4 regions of the Streptomyces sp. NBC_00076 genome follow, and region 3 is predicted to be linked to each of the others. Evidence: riboswitches for the same ligand, from Rfam matches in the RefSeq annotation. Region 3 holds a riboswitch; each other region holds the start of a gene.
The links. Region 3 has a riboswitch for cyclic di-AMP ahead of OHA64_RS19890 (transglycosylase family protein). Riboswitches for the same ligand answer to the same signal wherever they lie in the genome.

Region 1: it holds a riboswitch for cyclic di-AMP, as region 3 does, so the genes downstream of both, OHA64_RS41060 (peptidoglycan DD-metalloendopeptidase family protein) here and OHA64_RS19890 (transglycosylase family protein) in region 3, are expected to answer to the same signal.
Region 2: it holds a riboswitch for cyclic di-AMP, as region 3 does, so the genes downstream of both, OHA64_RS22810 (M23 family metallopeptidase) here and OHA64_RS19890 (transglycosylase family protein) in region 3, are expected to answer to the same signal.
Region 4: it holds a riboswitch for cyclic di-AMP, as region 3 does, so the genes downstream of both, OHA64_RS34985 (M23 family metallopeptidase) here and OHA64_RS19890 (transglycosylase family protein) in region 3, are expected to answer to the same signal.

The regions. Positions count from the first base shown of each region.
Region 1 covers NZ_CP108242.1:9,138,380-9,143,280, forward strand. The annotation lists gene OHA64_RS41055 (alpha-galactosidase) at 1-1,989, shown strand, start outside; cyclic di-AMP (ydaO/yuaA leader) riboswitch at 2,294-2,453, shown strand; gene OHA64_RS41060 (peptidoglycan DD-metalloendopeptidase family protein) at 2,458-3,396, shown strand; gene OHA64_RS41065 (DUF6250 domain-containing protein) at 3,723-4,436, shown strand; gene OHA64_RS41070 (SGNH/GDSL hydrolase family protein) at 4,582-4,901, shown strand, end outside.
Region 2 covers NZ_CP108242.1:5,043,796-5,048,696, reverse strand. The annotation lists gene OHA64_RS22825 (MarR family winged helix-turn-helix transcriptional regulator) at 1-63, opposite strand, end outside; gene OHA64_RS22820 (dihydrofolate reductase family protein) at 138-1,277, shown strand; tRNA gene OHA64_RS22815 (tRNA-Met) at 1,692-1,765, shown strand; cyclic di-AMP (ydaO/yuaA leader) riboswitch at 2,060-2,217, shown strand; gene OHA64_RS22810 (M23 family metallopeptidase) at 2,229-3,257, shown strand; gene OHA64_RS22805 (aldo/keto reductase) at 3,331-4,275, shown strand; gene OHA64_RS22800 (PrsW family intramembrane metalloprotease) at 4,426-4,901, opposite strand, start outside.
Region 3 covers NZ_CP108242.1:4,408,541-4,413,441, forward strand. The annotation lists gene eno (phosphopyruvate hydratase) at 1-864, opposite strand, end outside; gene OHA64_RS19890 (transglycosylase family protein) at 1,212-1,910, opposite strand; cyclic di-AMP (ydaO/yuaA leader) riboswitch at 1,914-2,081, opposite strand; gene OHA64_RS19895 (transglycosylase family protein) at 2,276-3,280, opposite strand; gene OHA64_RS19900 (cytochrome P450) at 3,406-4,719, opposite strand; gene OHA64_RS19905 (nucleoside triphosphate pyrophosphohydrolase) at 4,716-4,901, opposite strand, start outside.
Region 4 covers NZ_CP108242.1:7,691,462-7,696,362, forward strand. The annotation lists gene OHA64_RS34975 (M16 family metallopeptidase) at 1-755, shown strand, start outside; gene OHA64_RS34980 (M16 family metallopeptidase) at 752-2,140, shown strand; cyclic di-AMP (ydaO/yuaA leader) riboswitch at 2,403-2,569, shown strand; gene OHA64_RS34985 (M23 family metallopeptidase) at 2,583-3,356, shown strand; gene OHA64_RS34990 (GntR family transcriptional regulator) at 3,545-4,240, shown strand; gene OHA64_RS34995 (HPr family phosphocarrier protein) at 4,389-4,670, opposite strand; gene OHA64_RS35000 (GNAT family N-acetyltransferase) at 4,846-4,901, shown strand, end outside.

The DNA of each region.
Region 1 (4,901 bases), 4.7 Mb from region 3:
CTGCTGCATCTGCACTGGGGGCCACGGATCGCGTTGGCCGACGCCGAGGCCCTCGCCGTACGCCCGCTGCCGGACTACTGGCCCTTCGAGTCCCCGCTCGACGGACGCGAGGAGTACCCGGTCGAGGGCGGCCCCCGCTTCGTCCGCCCCGCCCTGTCGGTGCGCACGGACGAGCGGCGCGGCACCGAGTGGGTCTTCGAGGCGTACGAGAGTGGCGGGGACGACGAGCTGCGGCTCAGATTCCGCGACGGCGGCCTCAGGATCACCCTGCACCACCGCATGCGGCACGACGTCGTGGAGCGCTGGGTGAGCCTGGACAACGAGGGTCCCGCCGTGGAGCTCCTGCGCGCCGACTCCGCGACCTGGACCCTGCCCGACCGCGAGACCGGCTGGCGGCTGTCGCACCTGCACGGCCGCTGGGCCGCGGAGTCCCAGCTCGTGCGCGCACCCCTCACCTACGGCGAGAAGGTCATCGGCAGCCGCCGCGGCCACACCGGGCACCAGCACCTGCCGTGGGTCGCGCTCGACACCGACGCGACCGAGGAGCGCGGCGAGGTCTACGGCTGCGCCCTCGGCTGGTCCGGGTCCTGGCGCATCGCCGTGGCCGAACTGCCCGACACGCGCGTGCAGATCACCGGCGGCGCGGGGTACGACGACTCCGGCCTGCTCCGTCTGGAGGCCGGGGAGTCCTTCACCGCCCCCGTCTTCGCCGGCCTGTGGAGCGACGCCGGCTACGGCGGGGCGAGCCGCGCCTGGCACGCCTACCAGCGGGCGTACGTCATCCCGGACGCGGACCGGGACCGGCCGGTGCTGTTCAACTCCTGGGAGGCCACCGAGTTCGACATCTCCGAGGAGCAGCAGGGGGAGCTGGCCCGCCGGGCCGCGGCGATCGGCGTCGAGCTGTTCGTCATCGACGACGGCTGGTTCGGGAAGCGGACGAGCGACCGTGCGGGGCTCGGCGACTGGACGCCCAATCCCGACCGCTTCCCGGGCGGGCTGAGGCCCCTCGCCGACTCCGTGCACGCCCTCGGCATGCAGTTCGGCATCTGGGTCGAGCCGGAAATGGTCAATCCGGACAGCGACCTCTACCGCGCCCACCCGGACTGGGTTCAGTACCAACCAGGGCGAAAGCGGACGGAACTGCGCAACCAGCTTGTGCTGAACCTCGCGCGCGAGGACGTCCAGGAGTATCTCTGGGAGCGGCTGCACGGGCTGCTCTCCAGCGCCCCGATCGACTATGTGAAGTGGGACTTCAACCGCTGCTTCACCGACGCGGGCTGGCCCGACGACGCCTACCCGCAGCGCCTGTGGGTCGATCACGTGAACGCGCTGTACCGCCTGTTGGACCGGCTGCGCGAGGCCCACCCGGGCGTCGCCTTCGAGTCCTGCTCGGGCGGCGGCGGCCGGATCGACCTCGGTGTCATGAGCCGAACCGACCAGGTGTGGACCTCCGACAACACCGACCCGCTCGACCGGCTCGCCATCCAGCACGGATTCAGCCAGATCCATCCCGCGCGCGCGATGGCCGCCTGGGTCACGGACAGCCCCAACACCCAGCTCAACGGCCGGGTCAGCACCTTGCGGTTCCGGTTCGTCAGCGCCATGGCCGGGGTGCTCGGAGTCGGCGGGGACCTCGCCGAGTGGACCGAGGAGGAACTCGCCGAGGCCCGCGACTGGGTGACTCTCTACAAGGAGATCCGTCCGCTCGTGCAGCGTGGCGACCTCTATCGACTGCGCCCGCCGGAGGGCGGATCGAGCGCGGTGCAGTACGTGCTGGGTGACGAAACGGTCGTCCTGGCCTGGCTCCAGGCGCAGCGCCACGGCGAGCCGGTACCGGCGCTGCGGCTGCGCGGACTCGATCCGGCGGCCTCGTACGAATGCCGTGAAACGGGCGAAGTGCACCGCGGGGCCGTGCTGCTGCATCACGGACTGCGGACCGGCCTCCGGGGTGACCTCGATGCGACGGTTCTCCGGCTGCGCCGCATCTGAGAGTTCTGCCCGAATTGGCGGCTTCATTGCAACTCGGCCTGAAATAAGGCGACCTGGGGGGCGGTGCGTGAGGAGCGTCATATTCGTGACCGTGCGTCGCCCGTCATGTTCACGTAATTCTTATGCATTTCAAGGGAATTAGAGTGTGGGCGATCTTTCGATTTACTGAGGGTGACCGGTAATTCCCATGAGGGATCAACGGAAACGCATTTGCATGCAACCTTCCGCTTGTCCCTGTGCGTCTTAGTCGCTTACGTTCGCCACCGATCCGGACGGACGCCCAATCCTGCCGCCGCCCGGGGCCAGCCCACACTCACCCGTACACGGCAGGAGCGGGGGACCCACAGGTACAACCGCCTGTTTCGGTTCTCCGGAACAGGCTTGGGGTTAAGTCGTACTTCGGTATGGCCGGGCATCTCCAGTCCGCACCCGACAGCTCACCTCGCAGGCGCCGGAGAGGAATTCGCCATGCCCGCGAAGGGTAAGCATCGCCAACCGAAGAACCAGCGCTTCGCCCGTTCCATCGCCGTCGCCGGAGCCGGCGGCGCCGCACTCGCACTTCCACTTCTGGGGGCCACCGGCGCCTATGCGGCGAGTCCCCAGTCCGTTTCCGAGAATGCCGTTCAGTCGTCAGTTCCGACTGCCGCCAAAAAGTCGGTGGCCGCGCGGACTTCGGGCGTGAAGACCTATGTGGTGCGGGCGGGTGACTGTCTCGCGAAGATCGCCGATGAGCAGAACGTCAGCGGAGGCTGGCAGAAGCTCTACGCCGACAACCGTGAGGCCGTCGGCGGCAATCCGTCGCTGATCCATCCCGGTCTGAAGCTCACGATCGGCAAGAAGGCCACGACGGGTGCCGGGAAGACCGAGTCGTCGGCCTCCTCGTCGAAGCCGAAGCCGAAGCCGAAGGCGCAGTCGTCGTCTTCGTCGGCGTCCTCGTCGCAGAAGTCGCAGCAGTCGACGGTGGCCGCTCAGAGCGTCGTGACCACCAGTACCGCGAACGGCTTCACCCTCCCGGTCAGTGGCGCCGTCATCGGCACGGGTTACCACGTGGCGGGCAGCATGTGGGCCAGCGGCTACCACACCGGTGTCGACTTCATCGTTCCGACCGGTACCCCGCTCAAGGCCGTGGGCGCGGGCACGGTCGTCTCCGCGGGCTGGGGCGGCGCGTACGGCAACCAGGTCGTCATCAGGCTGGCCGACGGCTATTACGCGCAGTACGCGCACCTGTCCGCGCTCTCCGTCTCCAGCGGCCAGACCGTGACCGAGGGCCAGCAGATCGGTCTCTCCGGCGCGACCGGCAACGTGACCGGCCCGCACCTGCACTTCGAGATCCGCACCACGCCGGACTACGGCTCGGACGTGGACCCGATCGCCTACCTCCGCTCGAAGGGTGTCTCGGTCGGCTGACGCCGCCCTCGCGACCACCTGCCCGACACGCTGCCGAAGGCCGGACCCACGATCCCCGGGTCCGGCCTTCGGTATGTCTGGGTGCGTCCCAATATGTTTTGGATCCTTCCCGGCCGATCCGTGATCGTCGCATTGCGGCCCTGTGGCGAAAGAGCTCGGTACGTCGACAGAGTGCAGGCGTGGAGGGCACAGTGAACTCCGCTTCTGTGCAAGCGCTTTCTCCCCGCCGAATCCGTCGACCACCAAGCCCGTGACCGAGCACGTGACGGAGCCCATGACCGATCCCGTCACCGCACCCGTCCGCTTCCCGGAAGGAGCCGTCTCCCGTGACGACCACGCGTAGAGCCTTCGCGACCCTGGCCGCCGGAGCCGCAATGGCCGCCCTCGCCCCGGCGGCACACGCGAACGCCTCGCCCCGCCGCCGCCTGATCGCCCACGACGACTTCCGTCACGGCCTCGGCCGATGGGCCGTGGAACTCGAGAAGGGCGGCACCGTCACCGCCTCCCGCGGGATCCTGGAGGTCGACGTGCCCGCCGGTGCGACCGTCTGGTTCAAACAGCGGCTCGAAGGGCCGTACGTCCTGGAGTACACCGCCACACCGGTGGCGGAGGGCGGGGTCAACGACCGGGTGTCGGACCTCAACAACTTCTGGAACGCCATCGACGTCCGTTCCCCGGACGACCTGTTCGCCACCCCTCGGGGCGGTGCGCTCGCCGAGTACGACTACCTCAAGACGTACTACGCCGGATACGGCGCCAACACGAACACCACGACCAGACTGCGGCGCTATGTCGGCGAGGCGGGCGTGCGTCCGCTGGTCTACGACTACACGGAACCGCTGCTGGTGGCGAACCGGCCGAACCGGGTCCGGATCGTCTCCGACGGCTCGACCGTGCGGTGGTGGAACAACGGGCGGCTCGTGTTCGACCTCACCGACCCCGAGCCGTACACGAGCGGGCATTTCGGTTTCCGCACGACCTGGAGCCACTTCCGGATCTCCGGATTCCGGGTGTGGCGGTTGCCGCCTCAACAGCGATGACGAGAAGGCTATTCCTGGCTTGACCAATCCTTGAACGGTGGCTTATCTCACCGCACGTCAACCCTTTCCTACGGTCGCGTAGCTCACATCCCAAGGTGAATCATGGGCCGATGTGGCAGACGATTCGAAGAGTGACAGCAGATCAGTGATCGGGTCGTACGTGGCGGTGGGGGACAGCTTCACCGAGGGCGTCGGCGACCCCGGCCCCGACGGGGCGTTGGTCGGCTGGGCGGACCGGTTCGCGGTACTGCTCGCCGACCGGCGGCCCGAGGGCGACTTCCAGTACGCGAACCTCGCCGTGCGCGGGAAACTGCTCGACCAGATCGTGGCGGACCAGCTGCCGCAGGCCATGCAACTGGCCCCGGAGCTGGTCTCCTTCTGCGCGGGCGGCAACGACATCCTGCGACCCGGCACCGACCCCGACGAGGTCGCCGAGCGTTTCGAGCGCGCGGTGGTGCAACTGAA
Region 2 (4,901 bases), 640 kb from region 3:
CGTCGCGGCGATGTACGCGCGCCAGGCGCGCTGCTCCTTCGGGGTGAGCCAGCGAGTCGTCATGCTCCCAGTGTAAGTTTGTTTCAAACTTGAACCAAGCCCTACCCGTGTCGCCGCCTTCGAGAGGGACCGCTCCGATGCCCCACCCGTACGTCCTCCTCTCCGCCGCCGTCTCCCTCGACGGCTACCTGGACGACACCGGCCCCGAACGCCTGCTGCTCTCCAGCCCGGCCGACTTCGACCGGGTCGACGAGGTGCGGGCCTCCGTGGACGCGATCCTCGTCGGCGCGGGGACCATTCGCGCCGACAACCCGCGGCTGCTGGTCAACTCGGCGTCGCGGCGGGCCGTGCGCGTTGCCGCCGGGCAGCCGGAGTACCCGCTGAAGGTCACCGTCAGCGGCTCCGGCGACCTCGACGCGGCCGCGAAGTTCTGGCACACGGGCGGCGAGAAGGTCGTCTACACGACGGAGAAGGGGGCGGAGCGGGTCCGTGCGCTGGGGCTGGGGCCGGCAACGGACGTCGTCGCGTTGGGGGGCGTCGAACTCGACTGGCGGTTGCTGCTGGAGCATCTGGGTGAGGTGCGGGGCGTCCGGCGGCTCATGGTCGAGGGCGGCGGACGGATCCACACCCAGTTGCTGCGGCAGGGGCTCGCGGATGAACTTCAGCTGGTGCTGGCCCCGTTGTTCGTCGGTGATCCCGGGGCGCCTCGTCTCTTCGGGGCCGGGCCGTATCAGGGCGGGCGCCTGAGGCTGATGGAGACCCGTCCCATCGGGGACGTCGTCCTCATGCGGTACGAGCCCACGGCGCCCGGCGTCGGTCATCTCCCCTCCGCCGCGGATCGGCACTGGCTGGGGCTCGCCTGTTCGCTGGCCGCCCAGTGTCCGCCCTCTCGGACGGCGTTCAGCGTGGGTGCGGTGGTGGTGGCGGCCGACGGCACGGAGCTTGCCCGCGGGTACTCGAGGGAGGGGGACGACCCTGTCGTCCACGCGGAGGAGGCGGCGCTGGCGAAGATCGACGCGGGGGATGCGCGGCTCGCGTCCGCGACGGTCTACAGCAGCCTGGAACCGTGCGCCCGCCGGGCGTCCCGGCCGGCGCCCTGTGCTCAGCTGATCCTGTCGGCGGGGGTACGGCGGGTGGTCACGGCGTGGCGGGAGCCGGACACGTTCGTGCAGGGGGCCGACGGGACTGGGGTGCTGTCGGGGGCGGGGGTGGATGTGGTGGTGCTGGGTGAGTATGAGGGGCTGGCCAAGGGGGCGAATCTTCATTTGCTGCGGTGACGGGTGCGGGTGCCTCCGGCGGTTGGGCGGGGGATGCCTGCGGCGGCCTGTGGGGCTCGGTGGGGGTGGCTGTCCTGTAGCGGGGGTTCGGTGGGTGCGTGTCTGCGGGTTGGGGCGGGAGATGCCTGCGGCGGCTTGTGTGGGTTGGGTGGTGCGTGATGCCTGCGGCGCCTGTGCGGGTTGTGGGGGTGCGTGTAGCGCCTGGGGTGTGGTGGTGGGTTGGGGCCGGGGCGGGGGTGTCCGTCCTCGGAACGTCGCGGAATCGGTTTCTTGGTGAGGGGGCGGTGTTGACGCGACAACCGCTGCGGGCGGACACCCCCGTCCCGTCCCCTTCCCTCCGTACGCGGGTGCACGGCCGCCGGGGAACCGATGTGACTTCTGGGGTGCGGATGGCGTACTCTGAAGTCACAACGGCGCGGGGTGGAGCAGCTCGGTAGCTCGCTGGGCTCATAACCCAGAGGTCGCAGGTTCAAATCCTGTCCCCGCTACTGAAAACCGAGGGCCGGAATCCGAAAGGGTTCCGGCCCTCGGTGCGTTGGGGCGCGTATTGTGGGCGGTCACGAGGGGTGATCGTGTGGGTACCTCCGCATAACAACTGACACACCGTCAATACCTGTGTGTCTCCTGAGGCAAGGTCAACTCGCCCGTTTTCGCCGGTCATGAGGCCTTGGTCGGGCGGAAATTCGTTAATGATCAAGCGGAACAGCTTGGAATCAGGCCCCCGGGTCTATTAACGTTCGATAACGCAGCGCGGTCGTCCCAGCCGTCACAAGAGTCGGCTCCGTGCGCATGCGCCGAATTCCGCAAGGAAACCGGGGAACCACCAACTTGGGGTGAATCGCGCGGATATCACCGTGAACTCACGGCTGGTATACGCGCGTAGGAGACCTTCCTGCTCCGAACCCGTCAGCTAACCCGGTAGGCGAGAAGGAAGGAAAGGAGTACGCCCACGTGGCGTCCAACCGGCCTGCCCCAGAAGCCCCGTTCGTGCCGAGCCAGCGCGACACCGAAACCTTCGGCTACGGCGAGTACCGCACCGACGAGGGCCCCTGGACGGAGTGGAACCCCACCGAGGAGTCCCTGCGTCCGGTACGCGGTCGGCACCGTGTCGCCAAGCAGCGCGGCGGACTCGCCCGCAGCTCGACCGTCCTGGGCGTCGGCGTCATCGCCGCCGTCGGCGCGGGCGGTATAGCCAGCGCCAACACCGGCAAGCCTCCGGTGTCCATCTCCATTCCCGATCTTCCCTCTGTGGGTTCCCTCCTTTCGGAGGACGACACCCCCGAGGGCTCGGCGACCGCGCTCAGCGGCGTCGGTGTGACCTCCGAGGAGACCGCGGAGGGCACCTCGGACGCCGGGGAGGTGCTGCGCGCCCGGATCATGGCCCAGGCCGAGAAGCAGGCGGACCAGGTCGAGAGCAAGGCCGCCGCCGAGGCCGCGGCCACCGCCGAGAAGCAGGTCGCGGAAGCGGTCGCCAAGGCGGAGAAGGAAGCCGAGGCCAAGGCCGCCGCCGCGAAGCAGAAGGCGGAGGAGGAGGCCGAGAAGAAGGCCGAGGCCGAGCGTCTCGCCGAGCTGGCCAAGCAGTACACGCTGCCGACCTCCTCGTACACCATCACCTCCACCTTCGGTCAGGCCGGTTCCCTGTGGTCGTCCGGTTACCACACCGGCCTCGACTTCGCCGCGCCCACGGGCACGCTCATCAAGGCCGTCCACAGCGGGACCATCACGGAGGCGGGCTGGGCCGGTTCGTACGGCTACCGCACGATCCTCACCCTGGACGACGGCACCGAGCTGTGGTTCTGCCACCAGTCGTCCATCAGCGTCAGCGTCGGCCAGAAGGTCAGCACGGGTGACGTCATCGGCCGCGTGGGCGCCACCGGCAACGTCACCGGGGCCCACCTCCATCTGGAGGTCCACTCGGGCGGCGCGGACACGGGCATCGACCCGATGGCCTGGCTGCGCAGCAAGGGGCTCAACCCCTGACGGTTGCGTGGATTTCGTGAGCGCCTCAGTCCTGGCGGAATGAGGCGCTCCGCCACGGGTGTTGAAGAGAAGCATGACTTCTCTTCGCAAGCTCGGTACCTCGGACCTGGAGGTCTTCCCTCTCTCCCTGGGCGGCAACGTCTTCGGCTGGACGGCCGACGAGGCCGCCTCCTTCGCCGTCCTGGACGCGTACACGGCCGCCGGGGGCAACTTCGTCGACACCGCCGACTCGTACTCGGCGTGGATCGAGGGCAACTCCGGCGGTGAGTCCGAGACCATCATCGGCAAGTGGGTCAAGGCCCGCGGGAATCGCTCCGACGTCGTCATCGCCACCAAGGTCAGCCAGCACCCCGAGTACCAGGGCCTGTCCGCCGACAACATCAAGGCCGCCGCCGACGCCTCGCTGCGTCGCCTCGGCACCGACTACATCGACCTGTACTACACGCACTTCGACAAGCCGGACGTGCCGGTCGAGGAGATCATCGGCGCGCTCGACGAGTTGGTGAGGGCGGGCAAGGTGCGGTACATCGCCGCCTCCAACATCTCGCCCGAGCGGCTGGAAGCGTCGCTCTCCCACTCCGAGCGCGTGGGCCTGGCGCGGTACGTGGCTGTGCAGCCCCACTACAACCTGGTCTCCCGCGACACCTACGAGGGTGAGCTCCAGGACGTCGCCGCACGCTTCGGCCTCGCCGCCGTCCCGTACTTCTCGCTCGCCTCCGGCTTCCTCACCGGCAAGTACCGGCCCGGTACGACGGTCGACAGCGCGCGGGCCGAGGGCGCGGCCAAGCACCTGGAGACCGAGCGTGGTCGGCAGGTCCTCACCGCCCTCGACGAGATCGCCCAGTCCCACGACACCCAGATCGCCACGGTCGCCCTGGCCTGGCTCGCGGCCCAGCCGACGGTGGCGGCCCCGATCGCGTCCGCGCGCACGGTGGAACAACTCCCGGCGCTGGTGGGCGCGGGCGACCTCGTCCTGACCGACGCTGAGGTCACGCGGTTGACGGAGGCCTCTGCCTGAGGGGCTGAGGGCTGAGGGGCTGTCCTACGGGCGCCTGGCCCGAGTGTGCGACTGGGGACGCGCGTCGTTGCGCGCGGTGCGGGGTTCTCAGGCGCCGCTCGGGTCAACTCCCTTGGGTGCGGGTGGAGACAGCGGCAGCTCGGTCGGCGACTACGACCGGTACGGGTTGTATGCCGGATACGGCACCACCGCCTGCCCAAGGTGGCCCGGGTACGCCGGCGCTGCCGGATACCCGTACACCCCGTACACCGGCCAGGGTGGCGCGGCCACCGCCACCGGCGGGGCCGTCGCCCGCGCCGCGTGGTCCAGCGCGGGACGCGCCACGTCCCGCCGCCGCCACAGCTCCTGCAGCAACTCCTGCTCGCGTACGACGAAGTCGGCCCCCGCCCGGCCGCGGCGCCCCCGGTGCCGTAGGAAGGCCAGGGAGGTCGCGTACGCCTCGTACTGGGCCACCGCCCGCGCCGCGGGACGGCCTCCGCGCCGGTGGGCGTACTCGCGCGCCATCCGCCGTGCCCGCATCGACCCGAGCGCGTACGGCTCGGCCGGTGTCAGCCATCCTGCCACCGTGTAGGCGGGCAGCTCCTCCCGTACGGTCCTCAGCTCGCGCTGCCGGGTCCAGATGACCA
Region 3 (4,901 bases):
CTCGAACAGCGGGTCCTCGATGGAGACGAGCGGGTACGCCTCGACGAGCTCGGCGTAGTAGTCCGTCATCTCGGCGGCGGAACGCTCCTTGCCCTCGAAGGTGTAGACGCCGTCCTTGTAGAACTCGGAGGCGGCGACGTCGAGCGCGAGGGCGATCTGCTCGCCGGGGGTGTAGCCGGCTTCCTTGACCGCCTCGAGGATGAGGTCGAGGGCCTCACGGTTGGAGCCGAGGTTCGGGGCGAAGCCGCCCTCGTCGCCGAGACCGGTGGACAGGCCGCGGCCCTTCAGCACCTTCTTGAGGGTGTGGTAGACCTCGGTGCCCCAGCGCAGCGCCTCGGAGAAGGACTCCGCGCCGATCGGGGCGATCATGAACTCCTGGATGTCCACGTTCGAGTCGGCGTGCGAGCCGCCGTTCAGGATGTTCATCATCGGCACCGGCAGCAGGTGCGCGTTCGGGCCGCCCAGGTAGCGGAAAAGCGGGAGGTCGCTGGCCTCGGAGGCGGCGTGGGCGACGGCCAGGGAGACGCCGAGGATGGCGTTGGCGCCGAGGGAGCCCTTGTTGTCGGTGGCGTCCAGGTCGAACATGGCCTGGTCGATCAGGCGCTGCTCGGTGGCGTCGTAGCCGACCAGCTCCGGGCCGATCTGCTCGATGACGGCGAGGACGGCCTTCTCGACACCCTTGCCGTGGTAGCGGTTGGGGTCACCGTCGCGGAGCTCGATGGCCTCGAAGGCACCCGTGGAGGCACCGGACGGAACGGCGGCACGACCCGTGCTGCCGTCGTCGAGGCCGACCTCGACCTCGACCGTGGGGTTGCCTCGGGAGTCCAGGATTTCCCGGGCTACGACGACGTCGATGGACGGCACGAGCATCTCCTTCTGGGATGTGACGCGGGTACGCGGGGCCGCGAGGCCCCATGGTGCACGGAGTCGCGGTCGGCTCCGCGGGATGAGCCTAACCGCCCAGGGGCGATCGGCCAGCCTGTCGCCCACCCCTTGGGCAGAACCGAGAGGAAATTGTTTCCGAACGGAACAAAGCGTGGCGAGGAAGAGCGCGCGAAGTCGCGAGAAAGTCCGTACGAAAAAGCCCCGCTCCGGTGCGTACGGGGGAGACGCACCGGAGCGGGGAGCCCGTGGGGGCGGGGGCCCTCACGAGGTCCTCAGTGTGAGGACCACGGTTGTGAGGGCGCTGTGGTTCGGGTGGGCGCCGCCTACTACTTCAGGTGCAGCTGCTGACCCGGGTAGATGAGGTTGGCGTCCTGGACGATGTCCTTGTTCAGCTCGAACAGCTTGGCCCAGCCGCCCTTGACCTTGTGCTTCTCGGCGATCGAGCTGAGGGTGTCACCCTTGACGACCTTGTACTCGCCGTCACCCTTCTTGACCTTCTTGCCGGTCGGGGTGGTGACGGTCTTCTTGGCCGCGGGGCGCTCCTGGGAACGGGAGGCCGGCTGCTCGGAGGAACGGGTGCTGGTCTCCGAGGAGCTGGAGCTGTTCGAGCTGCTGGAGCTGTTCGACGAGGTGTCGGTGCTGCCGTCGTAGCCGGAGCTCGACAGGCCCTTGCCGCAGACCGGCCAGGCGCCCTTGCCCTGGGAGGAGAGAACCTTCTCGGCGACGGCGATCTGCTGTGCCTTGGAGGCCTGGTTGGCCTGCGAGGCGTACTGCGTGCCGCCGTACGCGGCCCAGGTCGAGGCGGAGAACTGCAGGCCACCGTAGTAGCCGTTGCCGGTGTTGATGGACCAGTTGCCGCCGGACTCGCACTGGGCGACGGTGTCCCACTCGGAGGCGGTGGCGGCGGAGGCGTTGCCGGCCGCCATCAGCGGAGCGGCGATGGCGACACCGGTGACTCCGGCGATCGCGGCGGCGCGAGTGGTCTTGTTCGGACGACGGTGCTTGCCCTTGCCGGAAAACAGCATGGTTGATCCCCTCACCGACGCCTGCGAGGTGAGCTGTCGGGTTCGGGCCGGTTGAGTTGCCCGGCCGCGTCCCTTCCGGGACGCGGCTTCACCCCAAGCCGGGTCCAGCTCAACTGCTGAGCCCGGCGCTTACCTTGGGTCCCCCGCTCCTGCCTACGGCGCTTGACGCGACGACTGTTCCCGGACGGCCGCTGGCAGGATTCGGCGTTGCGGCAGCCGGGGCTCGTGTTGGCGAGCGGTCCCGACGGTAGACACGCGATCCGCGGAATTTCAAAGACGATCAGGTCTTCTGAGACTCATCCCACACTTTCACCAAACCAGACATTCGATGGCGAAGTATGACGCGAACTCCCGTCGGTTTAGCCCTATTCGGCACCAAGTCCAAGGGTCTGACCGGGGACGATACGACTCGGGTCGGAGCCGATCTCCTGCTTGTTCTCCTCGTAGAGGGCACGCCATCCGCCGGGAAGGTCAAGGGAGTCGGCGATGGACTCGAGGGTGTCCCCGATCCCGACGGTGTACGAGCCGCCGCCGACGGCGTGGCGGCCTGTGGAGGTGCCAGTGTCGGCGTCGACGGCCGCGTCCTCGTCGGCACTGCCGCCGCGGTGCTTGCCGCCCCCGAGCGCCCCGGTGTCGACCAGGCTCGAAGAGCCGCCCACCCGCCAGGAGTTGTCTGATTCGTCCTGCTTTGTCGCACCTGTGGACGTTTCGCCGGATCCCCTTGAGGCGCTGGATCCGGAGTCGGCGGACGCGTCGGACTCGGCCGAGTCGCCCGCCCCGCTCGAGCCGTCCGAAGACGCCCCGGAGGAGGAGCCTGAAGGCGAGCCGGAGGGAGTGTTCGAGGCGGAGGCCGAAGGCGTACCCGACCCCTCATCCGAGGATCCACTTCCGGACGAACCAGTCGATGAGCCCTCAGAGTCCAACAATCCGGACGAGTCCGATTCGCCCGACCCCGTCTCGCTCCCCACACCCGTGTCGACATCGGCCGCCTCGGAGCTCTTGGTGAGTCCGTTGAGCAGCCCGCAGGTGGACCAGTAGCCGACACCCTGGTCGGCGAGGATCTTCTCCGCGACGGCGATCTGCTGGTTGCGGCTGGCCTGGTCGGCGCGCGAGGCGTAGTCGAGGCCGCCGTACCGCTCCCAGTCCTTCTGGGCGATGTGGAGGCCGCCGTAGTACCCGTCGCCTTCGTTCGCGCTCCAGGAGCCCTCGGTCTCGCAGTTGGCGACCTGGTCCCACGTGGTCCCGGTGGCCGCACTGGCGCCGGTGGCACCGAGCAGCGGGATGGCGATGGCGGAGCCGGTCACGCCGGCCGCGACGAGGAGAGCCGGAGCTTGACGGGGGCGACGATGCCGGCCGTTCCCGGAGAGCATGCGGAGAACCTTTCGCGAGACAACGGTGACCGTGCGGCGGATGACACTCGCCGCAGCGTTGATCCGTGAACGTATAGGCAGACGATCACTTGTCACAAGTTAATGCCGCGTAGATCACGTGAAGATCACAAAATTGAGGGCGTGTCACCTTTACGCAGGTGAGGGACTCGACCACGCGGCGTGAACTCGACGGGCAACGTACGCAGTCCGCGCATGATGAGCCCGCCACGCCAGCGCAAATCAGCCGAATCCACGGCGAGTCGCAGGTCCGGGAGGCGGGTGAGGAGCGTACCGAGCGCACTCTGGCCCTCCAGCCGGGCGAGGGGCGCGCCGAGACAGTAGTGGATGCCGTGGCCGTATCCGAGGTGTTGGTTGTCACTTCGTGAGAGGTCGAGCACATCCGGATCCGCGAACCGCTCCGGATCCCGGTCCGCGGCGGCGAGTACGACGAGCACGGGGTCGCCGGCCGCGATGTCCTGCCCGCCGATGCTGACCGGCCGGGTGGCGAACCGCCAGGTGGCGAGCTCGACGGGGCCGTCGTAGCGCAGGAGTTCCTCGACGCCGGTCTCCAGGAGGCCGCGTTCCCCGGCTGCGAGGGACTGTTGGAGGCGGGAGCGCTGCTCGGGGTGGGTGAGCAGGGCGTAGGTGCCGTTGCCGATGAGGTTGACGGTGGTCTCGAAACCGGCGAACAGCAGGATGAAGGCCATCGCGGCGGCCTCGTTCTCGGTGAGGTGCTCGCCGTGGTCGGAGGCTCGGATGAGACCCGAGATGAGGTCCTCGCCGGGGGTGCTCTCGGCGGGGAGTGCCTCTCGCTTGCGGTGGATGAGCTCGGCGAGATAGCCGCGCATCTTCTTCACCGACCGGGCTACACCGCCGCGCGGCCCGCCCCCGTGACGGATCATCATGCCCGCCCAGTCCCGGAAGTCGTCCTGGTCCTCACGGGGGACGCCGAGCAGGTCGCAGATCGCGTAGATGGGCAGGGGGAACGCGAAGTCGTGAATCAGATCGGCACTCCCCTTCTCCGCGAACCCGTCGATCAGATCGTCGGTCAGTTCCTGCACCCGAGGGGCGAACTCGGCGACCCGTCTCGGAGTGAACGCCTTCGACACGAGGCGCCGGAGTCTCGTGTGGTCCGGCGGGTCGATGTTGAGCAGATGGGTCATCAACTCGGCCTTGCGCTCACCGGGGATACCGGTCTTGCCCTTGGCGTGCGCGGGCTCGTCGTGGTGCGCCGGGTTCTTCGAGAGGCGCTGGTCGGCGAGGGCCTGCTTGGCGTCGGCGTAGCGGGTGACCAGCCATGCCTCCACGCCACTCGGGAGTTTCGTCCGGTGGACGGGGGCGTGCTCCCGGAGCCAGGCGTACGCCGGGTAGGGGTCGGTGGCGAACTCCCAGGTGAAGAGTTCCGGGGCGGGGCTCGTGGAGGCGGGCTGGTCGGTCACTCCGTGACGGTATCCGGATCGTGGGGCAGGCCCTGCGTGCCGAGTCCCTCAGCAGCCCGTACCGCGTCCCGGTAGGCCCGGGCGGCCGCGCGCAGTGCTGCCTCCGGGTCCACTCCGGCCGCTTCCGCCCGGACCGCCTGGGTCAGCAGCTCGTAGCCGACGCCCTCGCCGGTCGGGAGCGG
Region 4 (4,901 bases), 3.3 Mb from region 3:
ACAACGCCGTCCTGTCGGTGGTCGGCGACATCGACCCGGAGCAGACGCTCGCCTGGGTCGAGAAGTACTTCGGGTCCATTCCGGGGCACGACGGCAAGCCCGCCCCGCGTGACGGCGCGCTGCCCGACGTCATGGGTGCGCAGCTGCGCGAGGTCGTCGAGGAGGAGGTCCCGGCCCGGGCCCTGATGGCCGCCTACCGGCTGCCGCACGACGGCACGCGCGCGTGCGACGCGGCCGACCTGGCGCTCACCGTCCTCGGCGGCGGCGAGTCCTCCCGCCTCTACAACCGGCTGGTACGGCGTGACCGTACGGCCGTCGCGGCCGGCTTCGGCCTGCTGCGGCTGGCCGGGGCGCCCTCCCTGGGCTGGCTGGACGTGAAGACCTCCGGCGACGTCGAGGTACCGGTCATCGAGACCGCCATCGACGAGGAGCTCGCCCGGTTCGCCGAGGAGGGCCCCACAGCCGAGGAAATGGAACGCGCTCAGGCCCAGTTGGAGCGCGAGTGGCTGGACCGGCTCGGTACGGTCGCGGGCCGCGCCGACGAACTGTGCCGGTACGCCGTCCTGTTCGGGGACCCGCAGCTCGCCCTCACCGCCGTCGGGCGCGTTCTCGAGGTGAGCGCCGAGGAAGTCCAGGAGGTCGCCAAGGCCTGCCTGCGCCCCGACAACCGCGCGGTGCTCGTCTACGAGCCGACCACCACCGAAGCAGAAGACGCCGAAGCCACCGACGAGAACGACGAGGAGGCGGCCCAGTGACCGAGCTCGCCGCGATGGAGTTCCACCCCCAGCCCCAGGCGGGCGACGCCAGGCCCTGGGCGTTCCCGGCCCCCGAGCGCGGGACGCTCGACAACGGCCTCACCGTCCTGCGCTGCCACCGCCCCGGCCAGCAGGTCGTCGCCGTCGAGGTGCTCCTGGACGCGCCCCTGGAGGCCGAACCGGCCGGTCTGGACGGCGTCGCCACCATCATGGCGCGGGCGTTCTCCGAGGGCACCGACAAGCACTCGGCCGAGGAGTTCGCCGCCGAGCTGGAGCGCTGCGGCGCCACCCTCGACGCGCACGCCGACCATCCCGGCGTACGGCTCTCCCTCGAAGTCCCCGCCTCCCGCCTGGCCAAGGCCCTGGGCCTGCTCGCGGACGCCCTCAGGGCACCCGCGTTCGCGGACAGCGAGGTCGAGCGGCTGGTCCGCAACCGCCTCGACGAGATCCCGCACGAGCTGGCCAACCCCTCCCGGCGTGCCGCCAAGGAGCTCTCCAAGGAGCTGTTCCCGGCGACCTCGCGGATGTCGCGCCCGCGCCAGGGCACCGAGGAGACGGTCGAGTCCATCGACTCGGCGGCCGTACGCGGCTTCTACGAGAAGCACGTCCGTCCGGCCACCGCCACCGCCGTGGTCGTCGGCGACCTCACCGGCCTCGAGCTCGACGAGCTGCTCGGCGACACCCTCGGCGCCTGGACCGGCTCCTCGGCCCAGCCGCGTCCGGTGCCACCGGTGACGGCCGACGACACCGGACGGGTCGTCATCGTGGACCGTCCCGGCGCCGTCCAGACCCAGCTGCTGATCGGCCGCATCGGCTCTGACCGGCACGCGCGTGTGTGGCCCGCCCAGGTGCTCGGCACGTACTGCCTGGGCGGCACCCTCACCTCCCGTCTGGACCGCGTCCTGCGGGAGGAGAAGGGCTACACCTACGGGGTGCGGGCGTTCGGGCAGGTCCTGCGCTCGACGCCGGACGGCTCGGGTGCCGCGATGCTCGCCATCAGCGGCTCCTTCGACACGCCGAACACCGGTCCCGCCCTGGACGACCTGTGGACGGTGCTGCGCACGCTCGCGGCCGAGGGGCTGACCGATGCCGAGCGGGATGTCGCCGTCCAGAACCTCGTCGGGGTGGCGCCGCTGAAGTACGAGACCGCGGCGGCGGTCGCGGGCACGCTGGCCGACCAGGTCGAGCAGCACCTGCCCGACGACTTCCAGGCGACGCTGTACCAGCAGCTCGCCTCCACCGGCACCGTGGAGGCCACCGCGGCGGCCGTGAGCGCCTTCCCGGTGGACCGCCTGGTGACCGTCCTCGTCGGTGACGCCGCACAGATCAAGGAGCCCGTCGAGGCTCTCGGCATCGGCGAAGTCTCCGTCGTCTCCGCGGAGTAGGGACGCGGACCAGGCACACACAGTAGCGACGCGGAGGAGCCACAGCGGAACGGCCACACCTCCGTGGAGTAGTCACAGCAGTGCCCGGGGCCCCGGTGACGTGAGAGTCACCGGGGCCCCTCGATGTCCGAATTGAGGGAGAGGTTGCCTGTCTGCCCTGTGGCATGCGCTACAAAAGGCGTGATCCGTTTGGGGATTGAAAGTTGCCCCGCTTAGCGTCGTCCGGGCTGTCCGTCAGGCACTGCGCCGCACCCGCGGCACCGGACAGTCATCGCCGAGTCCCCACATGGCGCGAGCCAGGGGAGCCGGGGACCCACACGTGAAGTCCCTGGGGTGAATCGGACGCCCGCGCACACCGCGAGGGGGTCCGTAGGAGACCTTCCTGCTCCGAACCCGTCAGCTAACCCGGTAGGCGAGAAGGAAGGAAAGGACCAGCCACCACATGGCGTTCATGTGCGCCGCCGGGAAGCACCGTCGTCCCAGCCGGATGAAGCGCGGCACCGCCCGCGCGGCGGGTGTCGCGGCACTCACCACCACCGGCGTCATCGGTACCCTGGCCGCCCCGGCGCTCGCCGCCGAGCCCGCGGCCGAGCAGACCGGCCTCACCCCCGTCATCACCATCGGTGACTCGATCGCGGACCAGATCGACGCCCAGGCCGTCGCCCAGAAGCAGGCCGCCGAGGAGGCCGAGGCGCAGCAGAAGGCCGAGGAGGCCGCGCGCAAGAAGGCGGTCGCGGAGGCCAAGAAGGCCCGCGAGGAGCGTGAGCAGAAGGAGCGCGCCGCCCGCGAGGCCGAGCGCAAGCGCCTCAACGCCTACGTCGCCCCGATCTCCGGCTCGTACGTCTCGACCGGTTACCAGTCCAGCAGCTCCCTGTGGTCCTCAGGCAGCCACACCGGCATCGACTTCCACGCCTCGACCGGCACCACCGTCCACGCGGTCGGCTCCGGCACCGTGGTCGAGGCCGGCTGGGGCGGGTCGTACGGCAACCAGATCGTGATCAAGATGAACGACGGCACGTACACCCAGTACGGCCACCTGTCGTCCATCGGTGTCTCGGTGGGCCAGGCCGTCACCCCGGGCGCGCAGATCGGTCTCTCCGGCGCGACCGGCAACGTCACCGGACCCCACCTGCACTTCGAGGCCCGCACGGGCGCGCAGTACGGCTCGGACATCGATCCCGTCTCCTACCTCCGTTCGCACGGCGTGAACGTCTGACGACGGTCGGCAAGACAACCTGAGGCCCCGGCTCCCCGAGCCGGGGCTTTCGGCGTTTCTGGTGCCCGACTGTCCAAAAAATATCCATGGATTCCGACCCGCCATCGGAAATTCCGGCTCATTGCAATAGAGTCACCGAACACACGTCAATCGTCGACGTTTCACGGGGATTAATGCGGAGGTCGGTCATGCGTATTCCGGCGCACTCGGTATGCACGGCGATCCGGGACGACATCGTCGCGGGTGTCTACGAGCGCGGGGGCCGGCTCACCGAGGAACTGCTCGCCCGCCGCTACGGCGTCTCGCGCGTCCCCGTCCGCGAGGCCCTGCGCACGCTGGAGGCGGAGGGCTTCGTGGTGACCCGGCGGCACGCGGGCGCGTGCGTCGCGGAACCCACCGAGCAGGAGGGCGCCGACCTCCTGGAGATGCGGGTGCTCCTGGAGCCGCTCGGCGCCTCCCGGGCCGCTCAGCGGCGCACCGAGGCCCACCTCAAGGTGCTGCGCGGACTGGTCCGGCTGGGCCAGGAGCGGGCCAGGAGAGGTACCAGCGACGACCTGCGCTCCCTGGGGAGCTGGTTCCACGAGACCCTCGCTCAGGCCTCCGGCAGTCCGGCGATGACCTCCATGCTGACCCAGCTGCGTCACAAGATCGCCTGGATGTACGCGGTGGACGCGCCCGCCAACCCGGTCGAGTCCTGGGCGGAGCACGGCGCGATCGTGGACGCGGTGGCGCGCGGGGACAGCGAGCGCGCGCGAGCGGTCACGGCACTGCACACCGAGCGCGCCACGGCCGCGCACCGGTTGCGCTTTCCGTCCCAGGGAGATCGCCCGGAGCGTGTGAGGAACTCGCAACATCCCGTAAACATGACGAGCCTGCGGCATTAACACGGCAGCCGTATACAAAGAGGGGATAATTCGCGGGGGATTAATTCTGCTGCCCGTAAACGGGAAAATCGGCCCGAGGCGGGGAAATGCGAAGGGCTCGCCCGATAATTCGGACGAGCCCTTCGGGGTTGCGCTGCGGCGTCTGTTCTCAGACGGTCTCGGGGAGCTCCTCGAGACCTTCGGAGACAAGCTTCGCGAGGCGGTCGAGGGCGGCATCCGCCCCTTCGGCGTCGGAGGCGAGGACGATCTCCTCACCGCCCTGTGCGCCCAGGCCGAGGACGGCCAGCATGGAGGCCGCGTTGACGGGGTTGCCGTCGGCCTTGGAGATCGTCACCGGGACACCTGCGGCCGTGGCGGCCCGGACGAAGATGGAAGCGGGGCGGGCGTGGAGACCCTCGGCCCAGCCGACGTTGACGCGGCGCTCAGCCATGTGATGCTGCCCTTCGATGTTCAGGGTTGTCTAGACCAGTTTCCCACACGTGAAGCTTGCCCGGAGCGGGCCTTCGTCCCGCCCCTTCGTGGCGTCGGACCGCGGCCTCGGTCCGACTCCGTCCCCCGCGGACTGCCTCGCGCCGTTGTCGTACGCGAGCCGTACTCTGGGGCCCATGCAGACCTCGTCGGACCGGCACGAGTACCCCGCCCACTGGGAGGCCGACGTGGT